Regions from separate parts of the Alkaliphilus sp. B6464 genome, predicted to be linked through region 1. Evidence: riboswitches for the same ligand, from Rfam matches in the RefSeq annotation. Region 1 holds a riboswitch; each other region holds the start of a gene.
What was found. A riboswitch is a leader RNA that binds a small molecule or an ion and turns the genes downstream of it on or off. The one in region 1 is predicted to bind cobalamin.

Region 2: it holds a riboswitch for cobalamin, as region 1 does, so the genes downstream of both, HYG84_RS16425 (ABC transporter substrate-binding protein) here and HYG84_RS09100 (hypothetical protein) in region 1, are expected to answer to the same signal.
Region 3: it holds a riboswitch for cobalamin, as region 1 does, so the genes downstream of both, HYG84_RS16905 (ABC transporter substrate-binding protein) here and HYG84_RS09100 (hypothetical protein) in region 1, are expected to answer to the same signal.
Region 4: it holds a riboswitch for cobalamin, as region 1 does, so the genes downstream of both, HYG84_RS04035 (energy-coupling factor ABC transporter permease) here and HYG84_RS09100 (hypothetical protein) in region 1, are expected to answer to the same signal.

Annotation. Positions count from the first base shown of each region.
Region 1 covers NZ_CP058557.1:1,876,046-1,884,442, reverse strand. Annotated here, with positions in the region: gene HYG84_RS09115 (reverse transcriptase domain-containing protein) at 276-1,010, opposite strand; gene HYG84_RS09110 (DUF3298 and DUF4163 domain-containing protein) at 1,705-2,310, opposite strand; gene rd (rubredoxin) at 2,509-2,670, shown strand; cobalamin riboswitch at 2,808-3,002, shown strand; gene HYG84_RS09100 (hypothetical protein) at 3,215-4,579, shown strand; gene HYG84_RS09095 (acetyl-CoA hydrolase/transferase family protein) at 4,606-6,108, shown strand; gene HYG84_RS09090 (DMT family transporter) at 6,241-7,137, shown strand; gene yihA (ribosome biogenesis GTP-binding protein YihA/YsxC) at 7,138-7,761, opposite strand; gene lon (endopeptidase La) at 7,748-8,397, opposite strand, start outside.
Region 2 covers NZ_CP058557.1:3,213,306-3,221,702, reverse strand. Annotated here, with positions in the region: gene HYG84_RS16455 (DUF3810 domain-containing protein) at 1-714, shown strand, start outside; gene HYG84_RS16450 (ribosomal maturation YjgA family protein) at 872-1,129, shown strand; gene HYG84_RS16445 (response regulator transcription factor) at 1,475-2,170, shown strand; gene HYG84_RS16440 (ATP-binding cassette domain-containing protein) at 2,259-3,182, shown strand; gene HYG84_RS16435 (ABC transporter permease subunit) at 3,175-3,927, shown strand; gene HYG84_RS16430 (sensor histidine kinase) at 3,945-4,856, shown strand; cobalamin riboswitch at 4,962-5,138, shown strand; gene HYG84_RS16425 (ABC transporter substrate-binding protein) at 5,277-6,296, shown strand; gene HYG84_RS16420 (FecCD family ABC transporter permease) at 6,328-7,332, shown strand; gene HYG84_RS16415 (ABC transporter ATP-binding protein) at 7,332-8,111, shown strand; gene HYG84_RS16410 (precorrin-8X methylmutase) at 8,171-8,397, shown strand, end outside.
Region 3 covers NZ_CP058557.1:3,320,268-3,328,664, forward strand. Annotated here, with positions in the region: gene HYG84_RS16880 (5'-nucleotidase C-terminal domain-containing protein) at 1-316, opposite strand, end outside; gene HYG84_RS16885 (Cof-type HAD-IIB family hydrolase) at 597-1,436, opposite strand; gene HYG84_RS16890 (Fur family transcriptional regulator) at 1,578-2,000, shown strand; gene HYG84_RS16895 (heme ABC transporter ATP-binding protein) at 2,013-2,804, opposite strand; gene HYG84_RS16900 (FecCD family ABC transporter permease) at 2,816-3,853, opposite strand; gene HYG84_RS16905 (ABC transporter substrate-binding protein) at 3,904-4,878, opposite strand; cobalamin riboswitch at 4,990-5,163, opposite strand; gene HYG84_RS16910 (lipase family alpha/beta hydrolase) at 5,233-6,537, opposite strand; gene HYG84_RS16915 (methylated-DNA--[protein]-cysteine S-methyltransferase) at 6,629-7,174, opposite strand; gene HYG84_RS16920 (DUF2225 domain-containing protein) at 7,152-7,847, opposite strand; gene HYG84_RS16925 (VanW family protein) at 7,944-8,397, opposite strand, start outside.
Region 4 covers NZ_CP058557.1:810,006-818,402, reverse strand. Annotated here, with positions in the region: gene HYG84_RS04055 (sodium-dependent transporter) at 1-1,069, opposite strand, end outside; gene HYG84_RS04050 (hotdog domain-containing protein) at 1,449-1,829, shown strand; gene HYG84_RS04045 (3-keto-5-aminohexanoate cleavage protein) at 1,917-2,726, shown strand; gene fsa (fructose-6-phosphate aldolase) at 2,739-3,383, shown strand; cobalamin riboswitch at 3,429-3,606, shown strand; gene HYG84_RS04035 (energy-coupling factor ABC transporter permease) at 3,844-4,575, shown strand; gene HYG84_RS04030 (energy-coupling factor ABC transporter substrate-binding protein) at 4,559-4,852, shown strand; gene cbiQ (cobalt ECF transporter T component CbiQ) at 4,890-5,519, shown strand; gene HYG84_RS04020 (energy-coupling factor ABC transporter ATP-binding protein) at 5,520-6,323, shown strand; gene HYG84_RS04015 (sirohydrochlorin cobaltochelatase) at 6,400-7,179, shown strand; gene glpX (class II fructose-bisphosphatase) at 7,316-8,320, shown strand.

The DNA of each region.
Region 1 (8,397 bases):
TAGGCAGTAAACAGGTTTCCCCTAGACTTATCCCAGATTAACGACAACCCCCTGGTTTTGATGGAATCTCTACGCTTTCGACATTTTCGTAAGTGGTTCACTTGCTCGTTCATCTCCTTAATACGCACTTGACAGTTTAGATACTGCCTTTTCCTTAACGCTCAATACCATGGCTTTTGACCACAGCACCTTAAGGTAGTTTGAAACCTCCACCTGTATGGCGATTTCGGCGGGCCTACCGCCATCATCTGCACAGCATAGCTGTCTTCAAGTAGCTACGCTACTTGGACACGCCTTCGTGGCGCACAGTCATCAGCATAGCGAACAAATCTTATACCATGTAAATCCCATTCCCAGTCTAATTCATTTAGATATACATTGGCAAGAAGTGGTGAAATTACCCCGCCTTGCGGTGTCCCGTAGTCAGAATGTATGAGTTTTCCTTCTTCCAAGAATCCTGCTTTAAGCCATTGATCAATTGTTCCTAATATTGTCCGATCGGATACATATTTCTTTAGAACTGTTATGAGCTTCTTATGAGAAATATTATCAAAGAATCCTTTTATGTCGCAGTCATATATATAGTTATATCCTTGTTCAATATTCCATAGGATTATTTGCAGTGCCCTTTCGACTCCGCGATTAGGTCTATATCCTACGGACCAGTTATGAAAAAGTTTATCTTCAAATATTGGTTGAAGTACATTTACTACACTTTGCTGAACAATTCGGTCCTCTATAGTTGGAATACCCAATGAACGTTTCTTTTCATTTTTCTTTGGAATGTATACTCTTCTAACTGGTTGAGCTTGGTAAGTTTTTGTCTTAAGATTATTTAGCAGTTCCATGATGTTTTCTTCTAATTTAGCCTCATAACTTTCTATTGTTTGACCATCTATTCCACCAGCGCCTTTATTCGCCTTTACTTGCTCAAAGCTTTGGGTTAATTTACGATCAAACAACAGTTGTCCATATACACTATGTAACTTGAATTTCCACTCTTGATTCATTTATTATTCCACGCCTTTCCTTGATGTACTTTTAAACGGTTTTACCACGGTAACATGATTGTTAGCATTACATCCAATTCATGACTTGGAGCCATAGGTCGCTCCCCTTCCGTTCATTTGATGTTATGGTCATCAAACTACTTCCGTACTATGAGAACGTCTGACTTCTCCATCTGTTCTTTGTCACTTCGGATTACCCTTATAGACTAGAACCCTACCTGTTTGGAAAGATGGAGACCTCACGGGGTTATCGCATTTCCCTTCACAACATACCCTGCACCATCACGTTTTAAGTCACATTTCCTTGGTCTGACGTCTAAAAGAAATGTCTTTTAGTGGGCTTCCTCATTTTTCGCAAAGTCGCCAACTTAACCCGCCGCCGTGCTTCACACTTATTGTATTAGGGTCTATTGTTTCGCCTACGGGTCTCTCGATTATCCGCATCTCCTTCAGACAATACCTCACGATAATGCCCTAGATTAAGCTTCCCGAGCTAGGTCAGTCTCCTCGGGGATGGACTTTCACCATCTGGGATTCAACATCTATTAACTTCTGCCAGTCGTTTCATCGAAATGACGTCTCTGTCCATTAAAGATATGAAGGGTGCTAACTGACTTAGCACCCCATGCGACTGCCCGTCGCACAAAAAGATGCCTATTAGCATCTTTTAGTTTATACATTTTTTTAATATATGCTAGTATAGCATTTGTCCTAAAGGCCCATCTTCTTTTATTATATCTTGAATTTCATAAACCGATATAGGAAATTGCGGAAAGCCATATGCATATGGCTCTAAATCATAAAGTTGAAAATATATAACTAAGGCTTTATCCGCTATATAAAAATCTTGATCTGGTCTAATTTTATCGAATTTTGTTATTAGCGGAATATCTCTTTCTCCTATCTGTTCTTCAATAATTGCTGATAACACATCTACATAATTACTGCCATCTTTAAATAAATCCTTTAAGGAATATAGTTTTCCTGTCTCCACATCAAAAGTAAGTGATTTCATAATTGTTAATCCATGGGCTCCTCCAGAGAAGGCATAATTGGTTAATGCAATACTTAGTATACCTCTCTCATTTGTCTTAATTTCATAATAACCTGTAATTGTAGTCTGTGGATTTTCATAATATCCTTGATCCTTTATCATTTGATAGACTAAGTTTAATATGTTACTATTTATTTTTTTCTGTACATTTATATTATCTAATCCACTTACTACTGGATAATACACTTCTAATCTTGGCATTGTTAATTTCATTGTACTAATATAAACCGGAAATCTTTTATCCATAACTTTTTCTCCTCTCAAATTAAATGATTGAGTTAATTACATTTTATTAATAATACTAAAAGTAGTTACATCTTTGGAACAACTATACTAGCTAATTTATATTCTTTTTTTGTTTACTGTTGCATATTATTGGGTATAATGGTAATGTTGAAATACATAATTAAATTAAATATCATTTTAAGAGAGAGGAGACATGTAATTATGAAATATGTATGTATACCATGTGGCTATGTTTATGATCCAGAGTTAGGAGATCCTGATGGAGGAGTAGCTCCAGGAACAGCTTTTGAAGATATCCCAGAGGATTGGGTATGTCCAGTTTGTGGCGTTAGCAAAGATATGTTTGAGCCAGAAGAATAATTAAAAATACATAAAATATAAATAATAAAGGAAGGACAATTGTCCTTCCTTTATTATTTATAGCTAGATACTAATTTCAACACACGAATAAAGATATTGCCTATATATAGATTGTCTGATACAATAACTGTGAAAAAGTAAATACATAGATTTATGGTGCTGTTTTAATTAAATTAACAGCTTAAAAGGGAAGTTCGGTTAAAATCCGACGCGGTCCCGCCACTGTAAAGAGGAGTACATCTATAACTATGCCACTGTTTTGTAAAAAATGGGAAGGTATTAGATGTGTTATGATTCTAAGCCAGGAGACCTGCCATAAAGAACAATACCGCAATAACTTACGAGGATAAGGAGGTGTTATGGGCCATGCATTAAGGGAAATTAATAAATTAATATCCTTTAATTAATATTGTGTGTTGTCTATAACCTTTTTCCTTAGGGAAAAAGGTTTTTTATGTTTTTGACACCTAAGAGCATAAAACACAAATAATTTTAACGGTAGTTTTGAAGCCATTGACTACTAAATAAATAGGGAGGAATATTAGTGAGCTTTGATAGTATTTCGTGGATACTTAATCCGTTTATACTTATGTTTATTGCAGTGTTTTTAGGTATGTTATTTGGACAGATAAAATTTGGTAAATTTAGATTTGGCGTATCTGGAACATTATTTTTAGGGTTGATTGTAGGATGGTTAGTAGTTGATTATGCAAAACAATTAAATACAGAAAATTATGGATATAAGGCAGCAAAATCTTTAATAGAAACAAATGTTATTTCTCAGGATTTTTTTAATATATTTTTAATTTTATTTATAGCATCTGTAGGACTATTAGCTGCTAAAGATATGGGGGTAGTATTTAAAAAATATGGATGGAAATTTATTGTATTAGGGTTTTTAATGACATTATCGGGTGCTATTGCTACCTATGGTGTTACCTTACTAAGTTCTAGCTCAAATCCTTATGAAGTATCTGGTGTATATACAGGAGCTTTAACTAGCTCTCCAGGACTTGCTGCTGCCATAGAAACTGCAAATAGTCATGCATCCGATTGGGCAAATCAATACGAAACATTAAATTCACAGAAAAAAACAGAGCTACTTAAATTATTAGATCCATCAGGAAATCTGACAACTGAAAATACTGCTAGTTTAACAGATGACCAAAAACAGGAATTAATAAAAATTGCTGAAGCAGGAATTGGAATTGGCCACGCCGTAGCCTACCCTTTTGGTGTAATGATTGTTATTATTGCCGTTAATTTATTTCCAAGACTTTTTAACATTGATATAAATAATGAAAAAAAATTATTTATAAAAGAAATAGAGGAATTACAAAAATATTCTAATGAAAATGTAATTCAAGAGGTAGAATTTGATTTAACCGCTTTTATAATAGTCTGCCTTACTGGATTTACCTTAGGAAGTATTAAAGTATCTTTAGGTCCTCTAGGTAACTTTAGCTTAGGGATTACTGGAGGTGTATTAATAGCTTCCCTATTGCTTGGATATATAGGTAAAATAGGATTTTTAAATTTCCGAATGAATAATAAATTGTTAGCTATTATAAGACAATTATCCCTAGCTTTCTTTCTGGCAATTGTAGGTTTGAGATATGGGTCTGAGGTTTTTAGTGCTTTAACAGGTTCAGGCGCTATATTAGCTATAGTATCAATAGTTGTAAAAACCACTGCAATGCTTACTGGACTAATTGTTGGAAAATATATATTTAAAATTAACTGGGTTATGTTATCTGGGGCTATTTGCGGAACATCTACCCCTGGATTAGGAGCAGCTATAGATGCTGTGGGTAGCGATGATCCTGCAAAAGGCTATGGAGCAATATATCCATTTGCACTGCTAGGAATAGTTATTTTTACAATAATCCTGCATAATATGCCATTTTAGTATATAAAATTTTAGGAGGAAACTATATGATAACAGGTAGAATTAGAAACTATAACCTTATGAACAAAGTTGTTTCAGCTACAGAAGCTGCTATGTTAATAAAAGATGGTATGACTGTAGCTACCAGCGGATTTACACCTTCTGGATATCCCAAAGCTGTACCTTTGGCATTAGCACAAATAGCAGAAGAAACAAAGGAAAAAATAAAAATCAAATTGTACACTGGAGCCTCTGTAGGCGACGAGTTAGATGGTACTTTAGCAAGATCAGAAATTATTAGCAAGCGGTTACCTTATCAAACTAATAATAGTATGAGAGACTATACAAATAATGGGGGCTGCGAATATTTAGATATGCACCTAAGTCATGTATCTCAATATGCCAACTATGGTTTTTTAGGAAAGATAGATATAGCTATTGTAGAAGCTGTGGCCATAACAAAAGAGGGGTATATTATACCTTCTACATCTATAGGTTGTTCACCTACCTTTATAGATTTAGCAGAAAAGGTAATAATTGAAATTAATACAAGCCAACCCCTTGAGTTAGAAGGTATGTCTGATATATATATTCCTGAAGCACCTCCAAACAGAAAACCTATAGGTCTGACTAATGCTAGTCAAAGAATAGGTACAACTTACATTCCTTGTAATATAGAAAAAATTGCTGCAATTGTTATAACTGATATTGAAGACAATGTTAAACCCCTAGCACCAATAGATGACATTTCTAACCAAATTTCAGGACATCTAATAGATTTCTTAGAAAATGAAGTAAAAAAAGGTAGACTATCAGAAAACTTATTGCCTTTACAATCTGGTGTCGGAAATGTTGCTAATGCGGTCTTAGGAGGATTATTACATTCTAAATTTAACAATCTTGTATGTTATACAGAGGTTATTCAAGATTCTATGCTAGATCTACTTGATGCTGGAAAAGCACTACATATATCAGGTACAGCTATTACACCATCCGAAGAAGGGTTAAAAAGATTTAAAGATAAAATTGATTTTTATAAAGATAAAATTATATTACGCCCCCAAGAAATTAGTAACCACCCAGAGATAATAAGAAGATTAGGGGTTATTGCAATGAATACCGCCATAGAAGCAGATATTTATGGAAATGTAAACTCCACTAATATTATGGGCTCTCAAATGATGAACGGTATAGGTGGTTCTGGGGACTTTAGCAGAAACTCTTACATATCAATATTTACCACACCATCCACAGCAAAAAATGGTACTATTTCTTCTATAGTTCCTTTTGTTTCCCATACTGATCATACTGAGCATGATGTTATGATTATTATAACGGAACAAGGAACTGCAGACTTAAGAGGCTTAAGTCCCAAAGAAAGAGCAAAGCTTATCATTAATAACTGCTCACATCCTGACTATAGACCTATGCTACTTGACTACTTTAATCGAGCTGAAAATAGAAAATTTAAACATACTCCTCATATATTAGAGGAAGCACTTTCCTGGCATAGTCGCTACTTAGAAACAGGATCAATGAAAATAATATAATTAATAGTAGGTTTTTCTACTTAAATCTTAGTTGCTAAGTAAAAAGAAGGATTTCTATTATTCGAAAAATATTGTACAATTATAAGAGGGATATTTTACTAATCTATTTGCTTAAGAGAGGGGTATGTGTAAATGTCAAAGCAATTAAAGGCAGATCTATCATTACTGGCAGTTACAGTAATTTGGGGATCTTCTTTTGTTCTATCTAAAAATTCTTTAGATCATTTATCGACTTATAATTTTTTAGCTATACGTTTTTTATTAGCAGCACTTATATCTGCAATTATATTTTATAAAAATCTAATTAATTTAGATAAAGATACTATAAAATATGGTATATTAATAGGTGCTGTTTTATTTACAAGCTATGCTTTTCAAACAGTAGGTCTTAATTACACTAGTGCATCTAAATCCGGATTTATTACTGGTTTTTCCGTAGTTATAGTACCTATTTTGTCAGCATTTTTGTTGAAGGTCAAACCTCATAAATCTGCAGTTATAGGTGTTGTATTTGCCATAATCGGGCTAGGTTTCTTAACACTAGATTCCTCTCTAGCACTAAATATTGGGGACCTATATACATTGATTTCAGCTCTTATGTTTGCATTACACATTATTACAGTAGGTAAATATACCGTTAAGGTCGACTCTATTGCAATGGCTATAATCCAGATTGGAGTAGTAGGTGTATTAAGCTTGTTTTTTAGCTTTGCTACAGAAAAACCTATATTACCTAAGGGATCAGAAATATGGGTAACTATTTTTGTTCTTTCTGTACTTTGTACTTCGGGAGCTTTTATTATTCAAAATGTTATGCAGAAGTTTACATCTCCTACACATACTGCCCTTATTTATTCAGGAGAACCTGTTTTCTCAGCAATTTTTGCATATTTTGTAGCTGGTGAACTATTAACAAGACGTGCTATTTTAGGTAGTGTTTTAATATTGATTGGTATGATTGTTTCTGAGTTAGATTGGAAAACAGTACTATCATCAAAGGATAATAAAAAGAAGCTTCAGAGTAGCTAACTACTCTGGAGCTTCTTCCATTGTTATAGGTAGATCATTAGCCATAAATAGATCCTCTAGACTACCCCATAACTTATCTATTCCTTCTCTTTTGAGAGAAGATATTGGTATTATTTTATCTTCTGGAGACATTCCAAGCTTTTCTCGAATAACCTTAAAATGCTTTTGGTAAGCACCTTTAGATATTTTGTCGGATTTTGTAGCAACAACTATTGACCCATATCCGTAGTGCTTTATCCAGTCATACATCATCTTATCATCATTTGTTGGCTCATGACGAATATCTACTAGAAGCACCACCTCATATAGATTTTGTCTGCTGCTTAAATATGTTTCCATCATCTTACCCCAAGTTGCCTTTTCATTTTTAGATACTTTAGCATATCCGTAACCAGGCAGGTCCACTAAATAAAACTCTTCATTAATTAAATAAAAATTGATAGTACGTGTCTTTCCAGGCGAAGAACTTACCCTAGCAAGCTTTCTTCTATTAAGAATAGTATTTATTGTAGATGATTTACCTACATTTGATCTGCCAGCTAAAGCAATTTCTGGTCTTCCATCTTCTGGATATTGTTTTGGAGACACTGCACTCATAACTATTTCCGAACTAATTACTTTCATCTGTTTCGCCCCTTTTTAATGCATGCTCTAGCACCTCATCCATATATTCTGCAAAGACGAAATCGAGCTTACGTTTTACGTTATCTGGTATATCTTCTAAATCTCTTTTATTATCTAATGGTAAAATAATTTTCTTTATGCCTGCTCTATTAGCTGCAAGCACCTTTTCTTTAACTCCACCTATAGCTAAAACCCTACCTCTTAGTGTAATTTCCCCAGTCATTGCAATATCTTTATATACAGGAATATTAGTTAAAGCAGATATTACAGCAGTAGCCATAGTTATACCAGCTGAAGGCCCATCCTTTGGAATAGCTCCCTCTGGTATATGAATATGTATATCTAAATTTTTATGAAAATCTGGATCTATTTTATAATCCTCCACTTTTGAGCGTATATAACTTATACCCGCCCTTGCAGATTCCTTCATAACGTCACCAAGCTGTCCAGTAAGTACAAGCTTGCCATCACCTTTCATAGGAGTAACTTCAATGGATAGAGTATCCCCACCGACTTGAGTCCAAGCAAGACCCCTTACAATACCTACTTCATCTTTTAAGTTTGCCATTTCATATCTATAAATAGGATTACCTAAATATTTTTTTAGGTTATTTGGCGCAATACGAATAGCTGTAA
Region 2 (8,397 bases), 1.3 Mb from region 1:
TTACAAACAGAATCCTATTCGAAGGAAGAGCTCTATAAATTAAATGAAGCTTTAATTGAGAAGGCAAATATATTGAGAATAGATGTACCTGAAAATTCAGATGGAGTTATGCATTTAGCAGGAGGTTACAAAGATATTTTTTCTAGAGCATTTCTAGGTTATGAAACCCTTGGGAAAACAGTAAAAGTACTTTCTGGTAATTACGGAGGACCTAAACCAATAATTCTTTCTAAGCCAATGCTTTATACAGGAATTACAGGAATGTATTTTCCTTTTACAGCAGAGGCCAATGTTAATACGGCTACTTCTAATTTACTACTACCAGCTACCGTACTTCACGAAATGGCTCATCAAAGAGGATTTGCCAGTGAGGATGAAGCGAATTATATTGCATATCTAACGGCATCTGCTCATCCAGACATAGATTTTCAATACTCAGGAACCATATTAGCTTTAATTCATTCCATGAATGCTCTTTCAGTAGAAGATGCTGAACTAGCAGCAAATTTAAGTACAACTTATTCAGACGAACTAAAAAGAGATATCAGAAGTTATACTGAATTTTGGAAAGGATATAAAGGCAAAGTGAATGAAACAGCTAATAGAGTAAATGATACTTATCTTAAAATAAATGGTGAAAAAGAGGGAACGAAAAGTTATGGAAGAATGGTAGATTTGCTTTTAGCTCATTTTATAAAACACGGCGAAATATAGAAAAGATTTTGAAAGGAATTTAAAAATTAATGCTAAAAGAAAGAAATAGATTTACTTACTTCATATTAGCTTTAGTAGTTATTATTTTGGGTTTAGGTTCAAGATATTTATCAGATTATCTTCCAAATTCGGTTAATCTTTATTTAGGAGATACTCTATGGGCGCTTATGATTTTTTTATATTTGGATTTTTGTTTAATAGAAGAAATACTTTTTGGATTACTATTATATCTCTTTTATTTTCCTTCTCAATTGAGGTTAGTCAGTTATATCAATCACAATGGATAAATACAATAAGAAACACAACAATTGGCAGGTCAATTTTAGGGTACAGATTTTTGTGGAGTGACTTACTAGCATATACTGTTGGGATAGCAATAGGCGTTTTAATAGAAAAACAAATTATTATGGTATAAGTTTAAAATGGGTATATAATATATTTATAATTCACATAATATAGAGTATAATCATAATATATGACGTACTTAAAGAGACTTGTACTGCGAAGTGCAAGTAAATTAGAATGGTAACGCGAAGATAACTCTCGTTCCTAAGATTTTCTTAGGAATGGGGGTTTTTTATTTGTTTTTTAAAATTAAATATTAAGTAGAGAGGAGGAAGTAGATAAGTTAAATAAAGATTAAATATAAAGGAGACAAAAAATTGTCTCCTTTATATTTAACATTGAAAGCAAATATGTAATAAACTATACTAAATATGTAAAAGCAAATAAATTATAGGAACAAAGAGAGGTATATAGAATGAGGGATGATATAAACATATTAGTAGTAGAAGATGATATAGATATAAATAATCTATTATGCAAAATGTTGAGTAAGCAGGGGTATAATGTAAGAGCAGCTTATTCAGGCTCTGAAGCTAAAATGTGCCTTGAATATTATGATTTTCAACTTGTTTTACTAGATTTAATGCTGCCAGGAATAGCAGGAGAGGAGATCATTTCTCATGTAAGAAAAATAAAGAATATGCCTATTATAGTTATTTCTGCAAAATTAGCACAGGATATAAAGATAGAAGTATTAAAACTTGGCGCAGATGATTTCGTTATAAAGCCCTTTGATATTAATGAGGTTTTAGCAAGGGTAGAAGCTCAACTAAGAAGGTATATGGTGTTTTCTAATACAAACGAAAAACAAAATATATTATCACATAAAGATTTAATATTAAATAGTGAAACAGTAGAGGTTACCATTAAGGGTAAACTAATTTCTGTTACAGCAAGGGAGTTTGCTATATTGGAACTTTTAATGTCCTACCCAAATAAAGTTTTTACAAAAGCTAATTTATTTGAAGCTGTATGGAAGGATGAATTTTTAGGTGATGATAATACAGTAAATGTTCACATAAGTAATCTTCGATCAAAACTGGCTAAAGCTGATCCAAATACAGAGTATATTCATACAGTATGGGGAATCGGATTTAAAATGAGTGAATAAACTTAAGTCTTTCTTAAGTTTTTCTTTATGCCGTCTTGTAAATTGTATTTTAATATATAGTCATACAAGAAAAAGGAGGTTGACTTAAGTGACAGAAACAGTACTTAAAACAAAAGATATAACTAAAAGATACAAAAATCATCTTGCTGTAAATAATGTTAATATAGATATAAAGCAAGGAGATATTTATGGGCTTGTTGGTAAAAATGGAGCCGGAAAAACAACTCTACTTAGAATGATAAGTGGACTTACAATGCCATCTGGTGGAGATATAGAGTTATTTAGTGAAACATCAAATGATGGACTAAGCAAATCAAGAATGAGAACAGGATGTATAATTGAAACCCCAAGCTTTTTTCCATACTTATCTGCAACTAAAAACCTTGAATATTATAGGATACAAAAAGGTATTGTAGACAAAAAATGTGTAGAGGATACTCTTAAAATGGTTGGCCTTGAGGATACAGGGAAGAAAAAATTTAAAGACTTTTCCCTTGGTATGAAGCAACGTTTAGGTTTAGCCTTCGCTATAATTGGAAGTCCAGATTTACTTATACTAGATGAGCCTATAAATGGGTTGGATCCTACTGGAATTGTAGAATTTAGAGAGCTTCTACTAAAACTTAATAAGGAAAAAAACATTACAATAATTATATCAAGCCATATATTAGGTGAACTTTCTCAGCTTGCAACTAACTATGGGTTTATTCACAATGGTTATCTTTTAGAACAAATATCGTCTAAGGAATTAGCAGGAAAATGTAAGCGTCATTTAGCGATTAAAGTAGACAATGCAGAAAAAGCTACGGTTATAATAGAAAAACAACTAGAAACTAAAAAATATGAGGTATTAAATAATAATGAAATTAGATTATATGATTATGTAGATACTCCTGAAAAAGTAACTCGGGCTCTTGTCCTTAATGAAGTTATGGTATCCTCCATAAATCAAACTGGTATCAATTTAGAAAATTACTTTATTGATTTGATTGGAGGTAATTATAATGCTTAATTATATTAAAGCTGAGCTGTATAGAAATTTTAACAGACTATATTATTGGAGCTTTGTAATTATAATATCCGGTTTAGGATTATCACTTAATATATTGATGAAGGCCACAAGTGTTAATGCTAATATGGATCTTTCAGAATTAATGTATATGGGTATTCAATCAATTAATTTACCACTATTTCTAGTTTTAATGATGATTGACATTGTTACAAGTGAAGAAAATAAAAATTTGACTTTGAAGAATGCTGTATCATTTGGTATACCTAGAAACAGAATTGTTTTATCAAAGATAATTGCTACAGTTGTTCTATCTACTATAGCGGCATTTATTATACTAACTGTATTTTTAGGAAGTGGAGCAATGCTGTTTGGGCTTGGTAGGGACTTTTCAATAGATATAGTTAAAGATTTTTCATTAAGATTACTGGTAGCACTCCCACTATGGATTGGAGGAATATCTGTAGGCACTTTTCTAGGAATTATATTTAAAAACAATACAATGTCTAGCTTTGTTTACTTCGGAGTATTCTCTATGACTGGTAATATTATTAGTCTACTTTCATTAATTGTGTCTCCAAAACTTATGAATATTAATAAGTTTCTTATTACAACAAACTTATCCAATATAAAAGCTGATACTGTAGCGAGCAATACTTTAGGTTTTGCGGCTTTAGTAGGTATCGGATTTACAGTAGTGTTTACAATTTTAGGTATGTTATACTTTAACAAAAAAGAGATTAAGTAAAATGGAGGGTGATATTTATGCAACTATTAACTATTATTTTTCTTATAATTATATGTGGCATATTTGTCACTCTTTGTATTTTATCACATAACGAAGTTAAGAATATAACTAATCAACTAAGTAGAATCAATAAGACTAATACTAATTCAAAAATATTACTTACTTTTTCTAATAAAGAGATGGAAAATTTGGCTTCAGAAATAAATAAAACCTTAGAAGAAAAACAAAAATCAGAAATTGAACATAAGAGGATGGATTTAGAACTTAGACAGGCTATTGCAAATATATCACATGATCTGAGGACACCACTTACATCAATAATGGGTTATATACAGCTTATGGAGGATGATGGCTTACCTTGTCATGAAAAGAAAGAATATGCAGATATAGTTAAAAGAAGAGCTGAGTCATTACAAAGTTTAATATCTAGCTTTTATGATTTATCAAGACTGGAAGGTAAGGAATATAAGTTTGAGCTTAAATCAGTAAATATAAATAATATAATGTGTGATTTAATAGCATCATTCTATAAGGATTTTTTAACTAAAGAGATAGAGCCTATTATCGATATAGATGAAAAAGTATCATTAATTATTGCTGATGAAAATGCAGTAAAAAGAGTTTTCTCAAACCTAATACAGAATGCTTTAAAGTATGGAAATGAGTGTATATATATATCGTTAAAAGAGTATGACGGTTATATTATAACAACATTTACAAATGTTGCACATAATTTAAGTGAGAGAGATATAGCCCATCTATTTGAACGTTTTTTTACAGCTGACCTCACAAGGAGTGACAAAAGCACAGGACTTGGATTATCTATAACAAAAGAATTAGTCGAACAAATGGGACATGAAATTTCAGCAGAACTAGCTGATTGCAAGCTTAGTATAATAATAAAATGGAAAACAACACATTCTTCCTAGGGAACATCATAACACCTATAGAATGTATTCTATTGTAATCTTGGTACATTATCAAAGAAACTTTATTGAATAAAATTCCATTGTGTGCTAACATAGTAGATGAAAACTAAATAGGAAACATTAGGTTCTGTAAGATTAATAGGGAAATTGGTGAAAAACCAATACAGCCCCCGCTACTGTAAGTGAGTACGAAATCAACTTATCCACTGGATTATATCTGGGAAGGCGTTGAGAGTAGGATGATCCACAAGTCAGGAGACCTGCCTAATAGTTTATATTAAGTAACCTTCGGTGGGAAGGGGAGACTTTTATTTTTTTGTATTTAATCTTTTTATGTGCATGATAAATCCCTAACTTATACGGTTAGGGATTTTTTATTACCCTCCACCAGGGAAAAAACTACAAACAGGAGGATGAAAAATGAAGAAAAGAGTAGCAGCACTAGCATTACTGTTAGCATTATCAATATCTACAATAGCAGGATGTTCAAACCAAGCAAATAATGCAGAACCTAACAATGATAAGGAAGTAGTAAATGAACTAGAAAAAAATATGTTAGAGGAGTATGGAGTACAGATAGGTGAAGACAGTGTTACCTTTACTGATAGTAGAAATCAGCAAGTCACACTAAATAAGCATCCAGAAAGAGTAGTAGTTCTTTTTAATTCATATTTAGAAATCTGGGCTAAAAGTGGAGGTACTATAGTTGGTAGAATAGAAGAATCAGAGGATAAGATAGTAGAAGGAACAGAAAATGCCGAGATAGTAGGAACTTTAGGAGCAATAAGCCTTGAGAAGGTATTATCATTAAAGCCAGATTTAGTAATTTTAAACGGCAACTCAAAAATTCAGATGGAGATAGTTCCTATATTAGAGGATAATGGAATTGGAGTTGTTGCCTTAGACTTTTTTGTAAAGGATGATTACTTTAAACTTGTAAGGTTATTTACTGCATTAAATGAAAGAGAAGATCTTTACCAAGCAAATGCTTTGCAAGTTAAAGAGAATATAGAGAAGATAATAGAAAAATCACCAAAGGATAAGAGTTATAAAGTATTAATAATGATGGCCAGTGCAAAAAGTATAACAGCTAGAGGGTCAGATGCTTATTTAGGTGAAATGTTAAAAGATCTTCATACAGCTAATATTGCAGATACATCCAATAATACTTTAGATGATAAAAACTTTAGCTTAGAAAAAATAATAGAAGAAGACCCAGATTTTATATTTGTTCAAACAACAGGAAGTGATATGGAAGCGGTATTGGATAGAATTAAAAAGGATGTAGAGTCAAATCCAGCATGGGCTTCCTTAAAGGCAGTAAAAGAAGGTAGATATATTCTCTTACCAAAGGATCTTTATATGTATAAAGCAAATCATAGATATGCAGAGGCTTATGAAGGGTTAGCAAAACATCTTTATACAGATTTATTTGAATAAGAGAAACTATTAATTATATGGGAGAAATTTTATGTCAGTAGGTATGGAAGAAGAAAAACCTCGTAAAATTATAGTACTAATAATCTTCATATTATTATTTATTGCAAGTTTTTTCATAAGCGTTGGTAATGGAGCTGTAAAAATAGCTCCGGTAGAAATAATTAAAGCTATCTTTTATCAAAAAGATACAGTTAACTATCAAATAATATGGAATGTAAGACTTCCACGTACAATAGTAGGTGCATTAGTAGGCATCTGCTTATCTTTAGCTGGGGCTGTTCTTCAAGGTATAATGAGAAATCCTCTAGCAAGTCCTAATATTATAGGGGTGTCGTCGGGTGGAGGACTGATGGCACTTATAATATTAATAATCTTTCCGCAATATTATTACTTAGTTCCTATAGGTGCTTTTTTAGGAGCACTTTTAGCTACTCTTTTTATATACAGTTTGGCTTGGAGAGAGGGAGTATTGCCGACAAGACTGGTTTTAGCTGGAGTTGCAGTATCTTCATTACTAAGTGCAGGAATAAACGGACTTATGACGTTTTTTCCAGACAGAGTACATGGAGTATTAGGATTTATGGTGGGAGGTTTATCTGCAATAACTTGGAGGGATGTAAATCTTATTTTGCCATATGCTATAGTCGGTATGTTTTTCCTACTATTATTACCTGATAAGCTAAACATATTAATGCTAGGTGATGAAGTTGCCACAGGTTTAGGTGTAAGCGTGGAAAAAACAAGGTTTTTATTTATAATAATATCCTCATTATTAGCAGGTAGTGCTGTAAGTGTGGTAGGTCTATTAGGCTTTGTAGGACTTATAGTGCCCCACATGACGAGATTATTCATAGGTTCCGATTATAAGTATTTATTTCCCGGGACAATATTTTTCGGTGCATCTATAGTGATGATCTGCGATACATTGTCTAGAATCCTCTTTGCCCCTATTGAAATACCAGTAGGAATAATAATGTCTGCCCTAGGAGCACCATTTTTTCTTTATCTACTAAGAAAAAAGGAGGGTTTAAAATAATGGGAATAGAAGCATTGAATCTTAAAGTTAAATACGGTGATAAAGAAGTGTTGAAAAATATTAATTTTCATGTAGCCGATGGAGAAGTAGTCACTATTATTGGACCAAATGGTTCAGGAAAATCCACATTAATAAAAGCATTATCTAGATGTTTAAAAATAACTGAAGGAACAATTCACCTAGATGATGAGAATATTTATAATATGCCAACTAAAAAAATAGCAAGAAATATGGCTATACTTCCACAAGTTAAAAGCATATCTGCTGACATTACAGTGGAAAATCTGGTTTCTTATGGTAGATACCCTCATCTAAATTTTGGACAAAGATTAAAGGCGGAGGATAAAAATATAATAAATTGGGCCATGGAAAAAACTGGGTTATCTAATTTAAAGGGGAGACATGTGGCTACATTATCAGGAGGAGAACGCCAAAGAGCATGGATTTCTATGGCATTGGCTCAAAAACCTAAGATATTACTTCTTGATGAACCAACAACATATTTAGATATTTCATATCAACTTGAAGTACTTGAATTAATAAAAGAATTAAATAAGTCTCTACAATTAACAGTAGTTATGGTTCTACACGATTTAAATCAAGCTGCTAGATATTCTGATAATATTTTTGTCCTAAACGAAGGGCAAATATGCCAATGGGGTAGTCCTAGCAATATAATAAAGTCAAATTTATTAAAAGATGTTTTTAGAATAGAATCTCACGTATACGAGGATGAAATAAATAACTGCCCATATTTTATTCCATATAAGGTTCTTTAGCATAGTGAAATAGAAATATGAACAACCAAATATAATAAAATATAAGAGGGGGAATAAATTTGTACATAAAGAATCCTATGGAAATCGAAGACAAAAGCATGGATATAATTGAGGAAGTAATGGGAGATACACACTTTACTGAAGAAGAAGGCATAGTTGCCAAAAGAATGATTCATGCTACTGGAGATTTCGAATATAGAAAAATTATAGTATTTAAAAATGATTTCATAAAAGAAGCTAAGGATAGTATAAAAACTGGAGGTACAATATTCACAGACACTAAAAT
Region 3 (8,397 bases), 1.4 Mb from region 1:
CATTCATTGCGTTAATTACACTTTCTCCCTTTTCTAAGGTCGCTATGGATAAACCATGGAATGTATCCCCTGCATCAAGTAATAATGTATTTGGGTTGTTTTGTCTAAAATTATTAACTAATCCAGCAATTTTAGCATATCCAATTTCACTAGAGCTTTCTTGAATTCTTCCATGCAGATCATTAGTATGGAAAATAGTAATTTTGGTAACTACTCCTTCATTAGCATAAGTAAAAATTCCACCTAAGCTGCCCATTACTAAAGTTAGTACCACAAAGAAGATAGCTATCTTCTTTCTTGAAAAAACATTTACCATAATTTTTCAACCCCTTCTTATTTAATATAAAAAAATTCGTCCGATGCTATCGCATCGACTCATTGCGCACTTAAAATTTATTCTAAATTTTCAAGTGCTTAAGATATTACCATCCTTCTACTGCTTTAAATTTTTCTTAATAGTCAAAAAACTTACACTTTCTTAGACTATAAGAAAATACAAGAAAATCTAACACATTATATTTTGTATTAAATTTACTTGTATTATATGAATATTCTATATATTATATTTTTTTCCTTTATTATTCACAAAATATATTTTAGTATTTATTTTTTATATTTAAAATAAGTTTTTCTATACCCTTTGCTACCCCATTGTCATTATTAGAAGTAGTAACATAATGAGCTTGCTTTTTAACGTACTCTTCTCCATTTTCCATCGCAACAAATGTACCTACATAATACTTCATTGACAAATCATTAAAATTATCTCCAAAAGCAATAATTTCTTCAGGCTCCACTTTATAAATTTTTCTTAACATCTCAATTCCTTTTCCCTTGGATACTCCCCTGCTCATAACTTCTAAGTTGTTATACCATGATTTATCAATAGTAATACTATTAATTCCTTCTAACTCTTTTTTTATAATATCCATTTTTGTATCATCATCATCAACGGCCATTAGCTTTAATATATTTATATTGTTACTTTTAAAGTAACCAATAGTATCTTCTAATTTTTCTATAGAAATTTTATTTTCATCACTTTGATCTTCATTCCAGGCATTATATATTGAAGAGCTAAAGCCTAATTTTTCAACATATATTTTTTCCTCATCATATATATGAAAATAAACATTATACTTTTTAAAAACTTCTATAACCTTTAAAGCGTCCTCTTTATCTATTGGATTAATATCAAGAACTTCATTACTATTAGCATCTCTGACCAAAGCACCATTACACGCAATAATAGGCGCTTTAATACCTAATAATCTTGCATAAAACCTTGCAGATGTAAATATTCTACCAGTAGCTATAGCAACCTGGATTCCACTATCCAGGGCTTTCTTTAAAGCCTTTTGATTTTCTATGCTAACTTCTTTATTGCTATTAAGTAATGTACCGTCCATATCTAGTACTATAAGCTTATATTTCATTGTAATCCTCCTTCAATAATGTAAAAAATAAAATTTTCTGGAACTTTTTACATATATTATATTGACAAATAATTAACACTATCCTATAATGAAGATATAATTGTATATAATAATTATTATTATTTTAAGGTGGTGCATATTGTGGATATTTTAATAAAAGAGCTTAAATCTAATAGTTGTAAAATTACGCCTCAACGTATGGCAGTATATCAAACTGTTAAGGAATCTATAGATCATCCTAATGCTGAAGCTGTATTTAAAAAGTTATCTCCTACTTACCCTACTATGAGCTTAGCAACCGTATATAAATCTTTAGAGCTATTTTCTAAGCTAGGATTAATACAGGTAATAAACATTGGAGAAAATAGTTTTCGATATGATGGAAAAACCGAAGAACATCAACATATCATTTGTAGCAATTGTTCAAAGATTGAGGATTTAAATAATGATGTTTTTGAAGATTTAACTATTAAGGTGCAAAATATTTCAAAGTATCAAATTCAAAAACAACAATTATGTTTTTATGGAATCTGCTCTGATTGTATACAAAAGGCTAGTTCTTAATTTTGCTATTCTCTAAAACCTTAAAGTCGATAAAGGAATAACCTGCAAGGAATTGGTATATTCATTTCTATCTACAATCATGTCTATACTATACGCTTTTTGTAAGTTTTCTTTTGTTATTACTTGATCTGGACTTCCCATTATAATTTTTGTACCTTTATGAAGAAGTAGTATTTCTTTACTATAGCGGGCAGCTAAATTTATATCATGAAGTGCCATAATAATAGTTACCCCTTTTTCTTCATTTAATACTTTTAATAGATCTAATATTTCTATTTGATGATGCATATCTAATGCTGCAGTAGGTTCGTCTAACAAGAGAATCTGTGGCTCTTGAGCTAATGCTCTTGCAATAACTACCCTTTGACTTTCCCCGCCACTTAACTGATTTATGCTTCTATCTCTCAAATGCCACGTATTCGTTCTTTCCATTGCTTCCTTTACTACAGCAATATCTTTAAAAGTTTCCTGTTGGAATCTCCCTACATAAGGATTTCTACCCATTAAAACAATTTCATGAACAGTAAAATCATATTCAATATTTGTATTCTGTGGAACTACAGCTATTTCACGAGCTAATTCCTTTAACGGATAACTTTTTAATTCTCTATTATCTAGTAGAACAGTTCCAACTTTAGGCATTAAAGTTGATGCTAAATTTTTTAATAATGTTGATTTTCCTGAACCATTAGGTCCTATCATTGTTATAATACTGCCTTTTGTAATCTTTAAATTAATATCATTTAAGATTACCCTTTCATCGTAAAGAAATACTAAGTCCTTTGTTTCAATACATTTTCCCATACAATAACCACCTATATTGTTCGTTTTGTTTTCCTAAGCAAGTAAATAAAAAAAGGCCCTCCTGCTAAAGCAGTAATAATACCAACAGGCACTTCAGTAGGTGCAATAATCGTTCTTGATAAAGTATCTGCAACAATTAAAAATATTCCTCCTACTAGTCCACTAGCAGGTATAAGTATACGATGGTCTGGACCCATAAGTAAACGAACCATATGAGGCACAATAAGACCTACAAAACCGATTATTCCGCTAACAGAAACTAAAAAAGCTGTTATTAATACACTGGTAATTAAAATTACTTTTTTAACCTTTTCTGTTTCAACTCCCATGTTCTGTGCACTATCTTCACCTAATAACATAATATTTAAGTCCTTTGAAAAAATATATATTATGATACTACCCAATAAAACTGGTATTATAGCTATTTGTACATGACTCCATCCTCTTCCTGAAAAACTTCCCATTGTCCAAAAAATAATTGTACTTACATCTCTTGTTGAAATTGTCATTATAAAGGACATTATAGCAGTAAAAAACTGCCCTGTAGCAATTCCTGCTAATAATAATGTAGTTACTGGTACTTTTCCCTTTATTCTAGCCATATTATATACAATTAATGTAGCTAACAAAGCGCCTGCAAACGCAAATATAGATACAATTCCTATACCAAAAAACATTTTATTTAACTTTAGCAAAATAGCTATAGAAGCCCCTAAAGCTGCTCCTGAAGAAGTACCTACTATAAAAGGATCAGCCATAGGATTCTTTAACATTCCTTGAAAAGCTACGCCTACAATTGATAATCCATATCCAACTAGAAAAGAAAGTAATACTCTTGGTAGTCGAATGTTTTGTATAATTGCAATATGAGATTTTTGTATATTTGAAACATCAATATAATCTCCTACTATGGGAATGGTTTTTAAAATGATTTTTATGCTATCAATAATAGTTACATTAGCCACTCCAATAACTAAGGATATAGATATTGTTATCATCAATGTCATTAGTAGTAGTGGAAATATTTTTAGATAATTGTGCTTTTCCATAGACAGTCTGCCTCCATATATATTCCCATTAAAATAGCTAGAATATATTATTAAAATACTTCTGGATGTATAGCCTTTGCAAATAACTCTAAGGCCTCAATTGTTCTAACACCTGGTCTTGATACTATATTAGGATCTAATAACTCTATTTTATCATTTTTAACGGCAGTAATAACATCATAACCTGGTCTAGATTTTATTATATTTTTTAATTCTTTCATTTGCTCAGGATTTAAAGTGAAGTTTTCAGCAGTATGAGCTGGTGCTATATAAATCTCAGGATCTTTTTCCACCATAGCTTCAACACTATATTGAGGATAAGCTCCATCCCCATCAGCTGCAATATTTTCTCCACCAGCTAAAGTAATTAACTCATTTATGAATGACCCTTCACCAGCTGTCATTAAAGGCTCGTCCCAAACTTGATAAAACACTCTTGCTTTCTTCTCATTCTTAGCTTTATCAACAATATTATCTCTTTTTTCCTGCATTTCATTTACTATTTGTTCCGATTCTTCTTCTACACCCATTACTTCACCTAATTGTAATATGGTATTAAAAATTTCATCGATTGTTTCAGGCGAATATAACATTACCGCTATTCCACTTGCCTTTATTTGTTCTATAGACTCAGGAAGGGCTTCGTTATATAGGAATACTACATCTGGATTTAACTCTAATATTTTCTCTACATTTATTGCAAAGGCATTACCTACCTTTTCTTTCTCTAGGGCTTCTATAGGATAATCACAAAAATCCGATACTCCTACAATTTTATCCTCTAATCCTAAAGCAAATAGAATTTCTGTTTGACTAGGCGCAATCGAAACGACTCTTTCTGGTTGCTTCTCTATTGTTACAGAATTTCCAAATCCATCTACAATATCCATAGGATAGGCTGTATTCCCTATATTGTTACCTACATCCCCCTGTAAATTCTCCTTTTGTTCTTTGACACAACCAAATAGCAAGGTTGTTAATAGCATTAATACTACTAAAAATATAGTTGCTTTTGATTTTCTCATAAAAACATCCTCCTCCTATAGTTTCTTACTTCCATTTTAAATATAAAAAATCCCTCACCAAATGGTAAAGGATTTTAAACACACTAACCGTTCACCTATCCCTCCGAAGGCTGCATATGCTAAAACTTGGTAGGTCTCCTGACTCGTGAATCACTTTACTTCAGCACCTTCCCGGTCAAGACCAGTGGTATATTGCTGTTTCATCATCACTTACAGTAGCGGGGGCTGTAATGGATTTTCACCATTTTCCCTTTTAAGCTCAATTGAGCACCGTCAATATTTAGATCGCCTTAATGATATCAAAAAAGAGGAATATTTTCAATTCTTTTTTATGCTATACTTCTTTTGTTAATCTCATACCTTAAAGGAAAAATACATTCTACCCGTTTCTTCTTTTCGTACATCTGTCTCTGTTAATTCTTCTTCTATCATAGATCCTATTACAAAAATATTATGATCTTCTTTATATTTGCCAGATGTTTCTAAAATATATTCACCACTAGGTACGTGTTTTAACATGATCCACAAATAATCTTTTCCAAACTCTTGGCAAATATGCTCATACTCTGTAATAAATTTTCCATCTATAAATTTACCGATTATATCTCTTCCCTTTTTCAGTTCTATATTAATATATTTTTTTAATATTATCCCTAATGGATATACTTTAGGCTCTACAGAACCTTTGTTAAATAATGAACGATCTAAATTATATATGTCTGCAAGATATTCCATAGAGCTTAATAAAATTTCACTATGGCTTCCTTCCATTATAAATGTTTCTGCATTATCTATAGTTGCACTATTAACGGTTACTGTCCCATCTCCTTCTTTTGTTTTCAATGATCCTATAACATATGCTTTTTTATATTTAAATAATAATTCTGTATCTAGTAATAGGACTTTGTCTGTTTCCTTGTTAGTCCCAACAAAACAATATAGATTTTTAACTCGATTATTTAATGTATCTATATTTTTATTTAGCTCATTTAATAAATAATTATTATAAAGTGTATATTTTCTCGGAATATAGTGGTAATCATTATCAATTTTACAGCATAATATTTTTCCATAATCATCTGTAGGTATTAAATCTCTTAATCCTGGAAAATTCTCATGTAATTTTTCAATGTTCTCTGTCCCCAAAGGTATATCTAGTATCTTAGTAAGTAGCCAAATGTATCCTCTGCGTATAATGTCAAATAGTTCTTTTTCGGTATCTGTTTTCTTCATTAGTTTTCCAGTTCCCCACAAATGATAGGCTTCAATGTTTCCCTTATTAGGAGTTCCAAAACATATTAAACTTCTAACATTATAGGAGTATTCTATACTTTGAATATAAGTACGAGCTACCACTCCACCCATACTATGACATAATAAATCAACTTTTTGATTAGGATGCTTTTCTTTTACCCGTAATATTAAAGGTTGTAAAAACTCCTTTACTATTTCCCTACAGCTTTTTCGCCAATCATAATAACAAACAAATAAATTCTCATTTAATTTATATCCTAATTTCTCTAATTCTTTTAGAAATGGTTTATAGAACCAACCTGCCACACCAAAACCCCACTCAATTTGACATCCTAACATCTCTCCGCCAATAGATCCCATTAAACCAGGAATAAAAATAATTGGATTTAGTTTAGTAACTTCCATTGTCTTCCCCCTTCTCTTTTCATTATCTCAATTATATTTATCCGATAGATACTAATTCTATGACCCTAAATTGCAAAAAATAAAAGTGGTATTATTCTACCACCTTTTCACCTTCAACTTTTATTCCTTCAATATTCAGCAATTTTTCTTTAATATGCAGTCCACCACCGTAACCTACTAACTTTTTATTAGTCCCTATTACTCTATGACATGGAATAATAATAGGAATTCTATTTTTATTATTCGCCCCTCCAACAGCTCTTACGGCCTTAGGATTATCAATACTATAGGCCAAATCTTTATATGTTATAGTTTGACCATAGGGTATATCTAATAATGCATTCCATACTTTTCTTTGAAAATCGGTCCCCACCATATAAAGTGGAATCGTAAATTCTGTTCTCTTACCCTCAAAATATTCGTATAACTGATTTATGTATATTGCATTTTCCTCTTTATCATACAAAAGTTGATGCATAGGAAAATCTTTTTTTATACTTCTAATAAAATCCTCTTCACTTTGATCAATGCCAATTGATACAAGTCCTTCATTCAAAGATGCGACATAAAGAACTATATTATTGACTACTATTTTACTATAATAAATAATAGCTTTAGTTAGCTTCATCTTTTTCATGACCATATTGCTCCCTTGCTAATCTCCATTGTTCTCTAGCTTTCAATTGAATATGTCGTTTTGTTTTAATATCGGGGTGATCTAGTGCTACACTATACCATTTAATAGCTTCTCTTTGTCTTCCAAGCCTTCTATTTAATTCACCATTTAAATATGCCAAAGTTACTTCATCCAGACCTGCTGCATCTAATCTTTCTGTTTGATAGGCATTTTGGAAGAAATTTAGTGCATAATTTAAAAATTCTTCTTCTTTTGGACTTTTAGCTTCTCTATATAGCCATGCCAACCTCAAACATATTCCACCAGTGTATGCCTTCGACTTTTTTAATATTTGAGCAACTAACAATGCCATTTTATAACTTTCTTCCGCTTCGTGAAAGGTACGCACTCCGCTGAAACTCCGCTCATTCCATTTAACTCCTATCGATTGCTGTAATATTGTAGCCTGATTTTTATTAATATTTTCAAATTCTTTTTCTGTAGAACTATATCCACATTTAGGACATACCCAAATATAATAATAATTTGGATTTATATTTTTATAAATAACATTAAAATCATCTTCTCGATTTTCTATCCTAAGTGACCGAGTCCTCACCTTTTTTGTAGTAAATTGGTTTTTACATATCGGACAAGTACAATCTTTATCGTATAGTAAGTTCTCTACTTCCATCTTGAAACTACCTCCCTCTAAAGTTAATTATATTATAGCAAATTTGATTATAATTAACTATGGGACAATCACATAGTTTTTGAGATAAATAAAATATTATTGTTTTATTCCTTCTATAACAATACCAGCTCTAGGTGGATAGTAATCTTTAGAAATCACTTCTTTTTTTAACTCATTACCATCTTGCAAATACACTTTATATGTAACTACACGATAACCTTTTTTGCCAGCTTTATTAATTCTTCTTTCTCCAACATCCATATTAGGATCCTTTTTTACTTCCATTTCGGGTTTGACTACTTCAATGATTTCGGATTCTAAATCTATAGACATATTATTAGTTTTCTTGCTATATAGTTTTACATGTACTTGCTCTTCCTTAATATAACTTTCAATGTAAATAGGATAATCCTTATTGTTTCTAAACTTAAAGTCTATGTAGCCATAGGCAACAGTTGCATCTTGCCCAATGGGAACATACCCTACAGGCCGACCATGATTTCTTCTTGATGTTACTTCTACATCTGACCTAAGAGTCGCTTGATATAAT
Region 4 (8,397 bases), 1.1 Mb from region 1:
CTACTAAGAAAATAATAGCTGCCATAGTAAATGTTGCTTTCTTACGTTCCCATTTAAATTCATCTACCATATAAGAAACAGTTACTTCTAATAAGGAAATAGCTGATGTTAAAGCCGCGAACAACACTAATGTAAAGAATATGAATGCAAATAAGCTACCAAGCGGCATTTTTGAAAATACAGCAGGAAGTGTAACGAATAGAAGCCCTGGACCTTCACCCGGATTAAATCCAAATGCGAATACTGCTGGTAAGATGGTTAACCCTGCAAGTAAAGCTATAGCTGTATCTAACAATGGTATAATCATAGCACTTTGTACTAGGTCTTCATCTTTACTTAAATAACTACCATAGGTTATCATACATCCCATACCAAGGCTTAGGGAGAAGAAAACTTGACCTAAAGCCGCTAATATAACTGAAGCATTAATAGCTGAAAAGTCTGGCGCTAATAGGAATTTAACTCCTTCCATAGCTCCTTCAAGGGTAAGAGAACGAAGCATAACAATAAACATCATAATAAATAGTGCAGGCATTAATATTTTAGAAGCTTTTTCAATTCCTCCACTGATACCACCCATAACAATTGCTAATGTAATAACCATAAAAATTGCGTGGTAAATAAGTGGCTCAACAGGACTAGTAATTAGTCCGCCAAATAGGCTTCCTAGCATATCTATATCAGCGGTGTTCAATACTCCAGTAACTGATCTGACTATATAATTTATTACCCAACCACCAACAACACTATAGAAAGAAAGAATTAAAAATCCAGCAAGGACACCCATAGCACCTAACCACGACCACTTTTCACTAAGTTTTTTATATGCACCTACAGCGCTTAATTGAGTATTCCTACCTAGAACTATCTCAGCTAACATCAGCGTAAATCCTACTAATAACAAAATAATGAAATATACAAAAACAAATGCGCCACCGCCATTTTTTCCAGCCATGTATGGAAATTTCCAAAGGTTGCCTAAGCCTATTGCCGATCCAGCAGCTGCCATAATGAACCCGAATCTTGAACCCCACTGATCCCTTGCTTTCTTTTCGTTTAAATCGATCATAATTTACCCTCCCTTAACTATTTTTTTAGTATAATTGAATTTTGTCGAATCTTTCAAAAATCACCTCCTGATAATAGGTTAAATCAATAATATTCAAAACATTTAGAATAATTACTTATATTATAATTTTATTTTTACTAAGATGCAAGTGATATATTTTTAACTAACTCGGAACTTTTTTTGAAATATTAACTAAATATTAACTAAAAATGAAAAACATTTAAATTTTTAGTTAATTCAATCAATTATCTTTTAAAAGAGGATTTTGTTGTTAAATAAAGAATATAGAATATAATATGTTAGAAATTAATAATATTTATTTAATTGTATGCAGAGAAACTTAAAGTTAATTATAATAATAAATAGGGGAGGTAAAATAATGAAGTCTATGATTAGAATGAGGATGAGCGCAGCAGATGCACACTATGGTGGGAATTTAGTAGATGGTGCGAAAATGCTTCAGCTTTTTGGTGATGTAGCAACAGAGCTTCTTATTAGAAATGATGGTGACGAAGGACTTTTTGTAGGCTACGAAAGTGTAGAGTTTACAGCACCTGTATATGCAGGAGATTATATAGAAGCAGTTGGCGAAATTACTAATGTTGGTAATTCATCTAGAAAGATGACATTTGAGGCTAGAAAAGTTATTGTTCCTAGACCAGACATTAGTGACTCTGCCTGCGATGTGCTAGAAGAGGCCATAGTTGTTTGTAGAGCAGTAGGTACCTGCGTAGTACCTAAGGTTAAACAAAGAAAATAATACAAAGCAGACTGTAGGAAGGTTTCATTTATTGCATTTGGGTTTAGAGAAAACATATCCTTAGTATGAATTTAAAGGGGGATTTAAATGGATAAATTAATTATTACAGCTGCTTTAACGGGGGCAGAAGTAACTAGAAAAAATCAACCTAACCTGCCATTAACACCAGATGAAATAGCAGAGGCGGCTTATCAGTGTTACTTAGCAGGAGCTTCTATAGTACATATTCATGCACGAGATAAAGAAGGTAATCCAACTCAATCATATGACGTATATAAGGAAATAAAAGAAAAGATAGAATCAAAATGTAATATTATTTTTCAGCCTTCTACAGGTGGTGCAGTTTGGCATGGACCAGACGAAAGACTACAGCCTGTAGAATTGAAACCTGAAATGGCTACACTTAGTGCTGGCACATGTAACTTTGGTCCAGATGTTTTCATGAACTCACAGGAGTATATGGAAAAGTTTGCTATTAGAATGAAGGAACTAGGTGTAAAGCCTGAGATTGAAGTTTTTGAAAGAGGAATGATTGAAAACGCTAAAGGTCTTGTTAAAAAAGGGCTAGTAGGTACACCACTCCATTTTGATTTTGTACTTGGGGTTCCTGGAGCTTGTCCAGCTACAGCAGAAGACCTTATGTATATGGTAAAGTCTATTCCGGAAGGTTCTACTTGGACTGTGGCAGGTATAGGTAGACATGAGCTACCTCTAGCTACAATGGGGATTTTGCTAGGCGGTCATGTTAGGGTAGGCTTTGAAGATAATGTTTATTATGGAAGAGGACAGTTAGCAGAATCAAATGCTCAATTGGTGGAAAGAGTAGTTAGAATAGCAAAGGAATTAGGTAGAGAGATTGCTACTCCTGATGAAGCTAGAGAAATATTAAAAATTTAGGCGGTGATAGTTTTGAAATTATTTATTGACAGTGCAAATATAGACGAGATTAGGGAAATAAGCAAATGGGGGATTCTATCAGGTGTTACTACAAATCCGTCCCTTATTGCAAAAGAAGGAAGAGATTTAAAACAGGTTATAGAGGAAATTACACAATTAGTGGATGGTCCTATTAGTGCAGAAGTTGTAGGTGAAACTGCAGAGGAAATGGTAAGTGAAGCTGAAGATCTTATAAAAATTCATTCAAACGTAGTTATTAAAGTACCTATGACAGAGGAAGGGCTAAAAGCTGTAAGTAACTTTAGTAGTAGAGGAATAAAAACAAATGTGACTTTAGTTTTTTCAGCTACTCAAGCTTTATTAGCAGCTAGAGCAGGTGCTAGTTTTGTAAGTCCGTTTCTTGGTCGATTGGATGATATCGGTTATGATGGAGTTCAATTGGTTGAAGAGATTGCTCACATTTTTGAGGTGCATAATATTAGTACAGAAATAATTGCTGCAAGTACTCGTCATAATCTTCATGTAGTAGATGCGGCTAAGGCTGGGTCACATATAGCGACTATACCATATAATATATTAAAGCAAATGGTTAAGCATCCTTTAACAGATATAGGTATAGAGAAGTTTCTAGCCGATTGGGAAAAGACTAAAAGATAAACATTGTAGAAACTTTTGTTATATGATACCATATTAGGTGAAAAATGAATATTGAAAACTTTAGGTTCTTTTTGATTAATAGGGAAATCGGTGAAAATCCGATACAGCCCCCGCTACTGTAAGTGGAGACGAAATTAACTTTTGCCACTGGATTTTATCTGGGAAGGTGTTAAAAGTAGGATGATCCACAAGTCAGGAGACCTGCCTAATAGTTTATATGTAGTAACCTTCGGAGGGAAGGGAGACTTATATTTTGTCAACTGTTAATTTAAGTGTATATCTTAAAGTGTACATTTTTATAGACTTGGCAAAGGGTCCCTAACATAGAAGGTTGGGGACCCTTTTTGTTTCTCCAACATATTTTCTATGTTTCCCTCTTACTGATTTTATTAGGTTAGAAACTAATAAGCACTGAAGGCATAATACCAAATGCCTTTAAATAAAAGTGAGAGGTGATTTTATGAAAAACAAAAAAACAGTACTTTTATCCATCGCATTGCTTCTAGTAATAACGCCAGAAGTGGTACATGCAATGCACATTATGGAAGGCTTTTTGCCTGCTAAGTGGGCGATTTTATGGTCAGCTATTACTATTCCATTTTTTATTATTGGAATAAAAAAAGTAAGTACCATTCTAAAGGAGGACACCAATAAAAAGGTACTATTAGGTTTGGCAGGAGGTTTTGTGTTTGTTTTATCTGCACTAAAAATACCATCGGTAACAGGGAGTTCGTCTCATCCTACTGGAGTAGGATTGGGAGCAATATTATTTGGACCCACCACTATGACTGTTATAGGAATAATTGTTTTACTGTTCCAGGCATTACTACTTGCCCATGGTGGATTAACTACATTAGGAGCTAATGGATTTTCCATGGCAGTTGCAGGGCCTTTTGTATCCTACTTTATTTATAGGATACTTAAGAAAAGAAATGTAAATATGACCTTTACTGTATTTTTAGCTGCTTGTATTGGTAACTTAATTACTTATGTTGTTACAGCCTTCCAACTAGCATTGGCATTTCCTGACCCTATTTCAGGCTTTGTTGGTTCTCTAGGGAAATTTTTAACAGTATTTGCAGTTACACAAATTCCATTGGCTATAGTGGAAGGATTACTTACAAGCATTATTTATAATTTATTAGCAGAATACAACAAGGAAGGAGTCGTTAGCCTTGAAACAGTTAAGTAAAAAGAATTTATTGCTTTTTTTATTGGCTATTGTTGTTATAGTAGCGCCACTAATTATTAATAGCAGTGCTGATTTTGAAGGGGCAGACGGTGAGGGTGAAGAGTTAATTCAAGTTATTGCCCCAGACTATGAGCCTTGGTTTGAAAGTATATGGGAGCCGCCGAGTGGAGAAGTTGAAAGCTTGTTATTCTCTGTTCAGGTAGCAATTGGAGCAGGAGCAATAGGCTATATTTTAGGCTCCATGAAGGAGAAGAAAAAACTTGCTCTTAATAGATAAGTATGCACATACAAACAAGTTAACAAATTTTAACCCTATGGCGAAGTTTATCTTTGCTATAGGGGCCTTGAATATTGCAGTGTTAATAAATAATTTGTATATAAACATATCTATATTTTTTATTATGGCATTTTTAACTACCTTTGTAGCAAATATCCCATTTAATAAATATTTTAAAATATTAATTATACCTTTTGGGTTTTTAGCTGTAAGTATTATTACTATATTAATAGGTATATCTAATGTAGATATATTTATTTGGAGCATTAAGATTTGGAATAAGTATATAGGGATTACATATCAATCTTTAATAGATGTGCTGCATATTATTATGAGGGTATTGGCGGCCATATCTTCAACATTTTTTTTAGGATTAACCACACCTTTAAACAATATTATTAAGGTACTTAAAAAAATTAAAATTCCAAACTTGTTAATAGAGCTACTAGTATTGATATATAGATTTATTTTTATTTTTCTAAAAGAAGCAAATGAAATTTATACTATTCAAGAGATGAAGTTCGGATATACAGGTTTTAAAAATAGCTATAGATCTGTTTCATTACTTATTAAGCATTTATTTGTAAGGGTTTTAACTAAGTATGAGAGCATGGTTATCGCCTTGGATAGTAAACTATACGATGGAGAATTTAAAATAGGTGATTAGATGATTAAGGTAGAGTCTCTAGAATTTAAATATGAAGATGGCACTAAGGCATTAGATAATATAAACATAGATTTAAACAAGGGAAAAACTATAGGAGTTATTGGAGCTAATGGCTCTGGGAAGTCTACGCTGTTTCTAAATATGATAGGTATTTTAAAGCCTAATAAGGGTTGTGTAAAGTATAATGGGTCCAAAATAAACTACAACAAGAAATACCTAAGGGAATATAGAAAGAAGATTAATATTGTATTCCAAGACCCAGAAAAGCAATTGTTTTACTCCAATGTATATGATGACGTAGCCTTTCCCCTTAGAAATTTAAATATTTCTGAGGATAAGATTAAGGTGAGGGTTGAGGCTGCTCTTAAAAAAGTAAATGCCTATGAGTTTAAAGATAAACCAGTTCATTTTTTAAGCTATGGCCAGAAAAAAAGAGTTGCTATGGCAGGTGTATTAGTAATGGATTCTCAAGTAATATTGTTGGATGAACCAACTAGTGGATTAGATCCCTATATGACTAAGGAAATAAAAAATATAATTAAAGAAGTAGCTACTGAAAAATATATTGTAGTATCAAGCCATGATATGGACCTAATATATGATGTGTGCGATTATATTTATGTTTTAGGAAGAGGAGAAATATTAGGAGAAGGACTAGTGGAAGAAGTATTTTTGAAGGAGGATTTACTAGAAAGAGCCCTCCTCGAAAAACCTTGGCTAGTAAAGATCCATAAAATTTTAGGCACACCATTGTTTAAAACGGAAGAGCAATTATTTGATTATGGTATTCAAAAACATATGTAAATTAAGAAGAGTATTAGAACTGGTAGGTATAAGATAAAAGTTAAATTCTAATGTACACAGAAGGAAAGGAGATACTATGAAAAAGGCTATTATTGTTGTCAGCTTTGGTACTACCTATGAGCTAACTAGAAAATTATGTATAGAAAGCATTGAAAACAGAATAAAGGAAAAATATGAAGATTTTTTAGTAGTTAGGGCATTTACTTCTCAGATGGTAATAAATAAATTAAAGAAAAGGGATAACTATTTTGTAGATAATCCAATGGAAGCCTTATATAGGATTAAGGAAGAGAAAATATATAATATATTTATTCAGCCCCTTCATATAATTCCTGGCTATGAGTATGAAAAATTATTAAAGCAAGTTGAAAAGTTTAATAGTGAAAATAGTGATTTTAACATAAAAATAGGTAGGCCCTTACTTTATGCAGATTCAGACTATATTAAGGTTGTAGAAGCACTAGACTTAGATGGAAACAATAAAGATAAGGCAATAGTATTTATGGGACATGGTACAGAACATTCTGCGGACAATGCTTATATTAAACTAGAAGAAACATTTAATGAGAGATGGTATAAAAATATATACATTGGTACAGTAGAAGGCAATAAAACTATAGATGATATAGTTCCTCATTTAAAGGAAAATAATATTAAAAAAGTTGATTTAATGCCATTTATGCTAGTAGCAGGGGATCATGCCATAAATGATATGGCATCGGAGGAAGAAGATTCTTGGAGAAGTAGGCTTGTATCAGAGGGGATAGAAACAAATGTAGTATTAAAAGGCCTAGGAGAAGTAGAAGGTATACAAAACATATATATGGAGCATTTAGAAGATATATTAACAAAGTAATTTGGGGGAAAGGGAAGATAGATATATTTCCTTATTTTATAATAGGATAGCACATTATGGAATTTGGTAACCTAATTGACATACTTAAACCCATTCTATATACTTTTATTGTAATTAGGATGAGGAGGAATAGATAATGGATAGAAATTTGGCCCTAGAATTAGTCCGTGTAACAGAGACAGCTGCTTTGGCTTCTGCTGGTTATATGGGTATGGGAGATAAGGAAGCGGCGGATCAAGCGGCAGTAGATGGTATGAGAAGAGCATTTTCAAGTCTTTCTATAAAAGGAACAGTTGTAATAGGTGAAGGTGAGCTTGATGAAGCTCCAATGCTATATATAGGTGAAGAGGTAGGATGTTGTAAGGATGGAGATATGGAAGTAGATATTGCAGTAGATCCATTAGAAGGAACAACTCTAATTGCAAAAGGACTTCCTAATGCTATTGCAGTATTGGCCATGGCACCAAAGGGGTGTTTACTGCACGCACCAGATACTTATATGAAAAAGATTGCTGTAGGCCCTAAAGCAAAGGGAGTAATAGATATTAATGCATCTGTTAAAGATAACCTAGAAGCTGTGGCAAAGGCTCTAAATAAAAATATAGAAGATTTAACAGTAACAGTGCAAGATAGACCAAGACACGATCAACTTATTAAAGATATTCGTGATGCTGGTGCTAGAATTAAGCTTTTTAGCGATGGAGATGTGGCTACTGCAATTGCTACTGGTTTTGATGAGACGGGTATAGATATTATGATGGGTATCGGCGGTGCTCCAGAAGGGGTTATTGCTGCCGTAGCTCTTAAATGCTTAGGCGGGGATATGCAAGGCATACTATATCCTATGAGTCCAGAAGAGGATGAAAGATGTAGAGCTATGGGACTTTCTGAGGAAGATGTTAAGAAGGTACTATATCTTGATGATTTAGTAAGTAGTGAAGATTGTTTCTTTGCTGCGACTGGTATTACCCAAGGAGATCTTTTAAGTGGTGTTGTTTATACTGGAAACAACAGAGCTTCTACTCATTCTGTTGTTATGAGGGGACAAACTGGAACCATTCGTTTTGTAGAAGCAGACCATCGTTTAGATAAAAATGATACTTTAGTTGAAGTAATGAATAAACATAGAAAAATAAGATAATAATATGCCAATAATAGAGATAGTAATGTACTATCTCTATTTTATTGTAAGGCATATATTGGAAATAGTATATATTA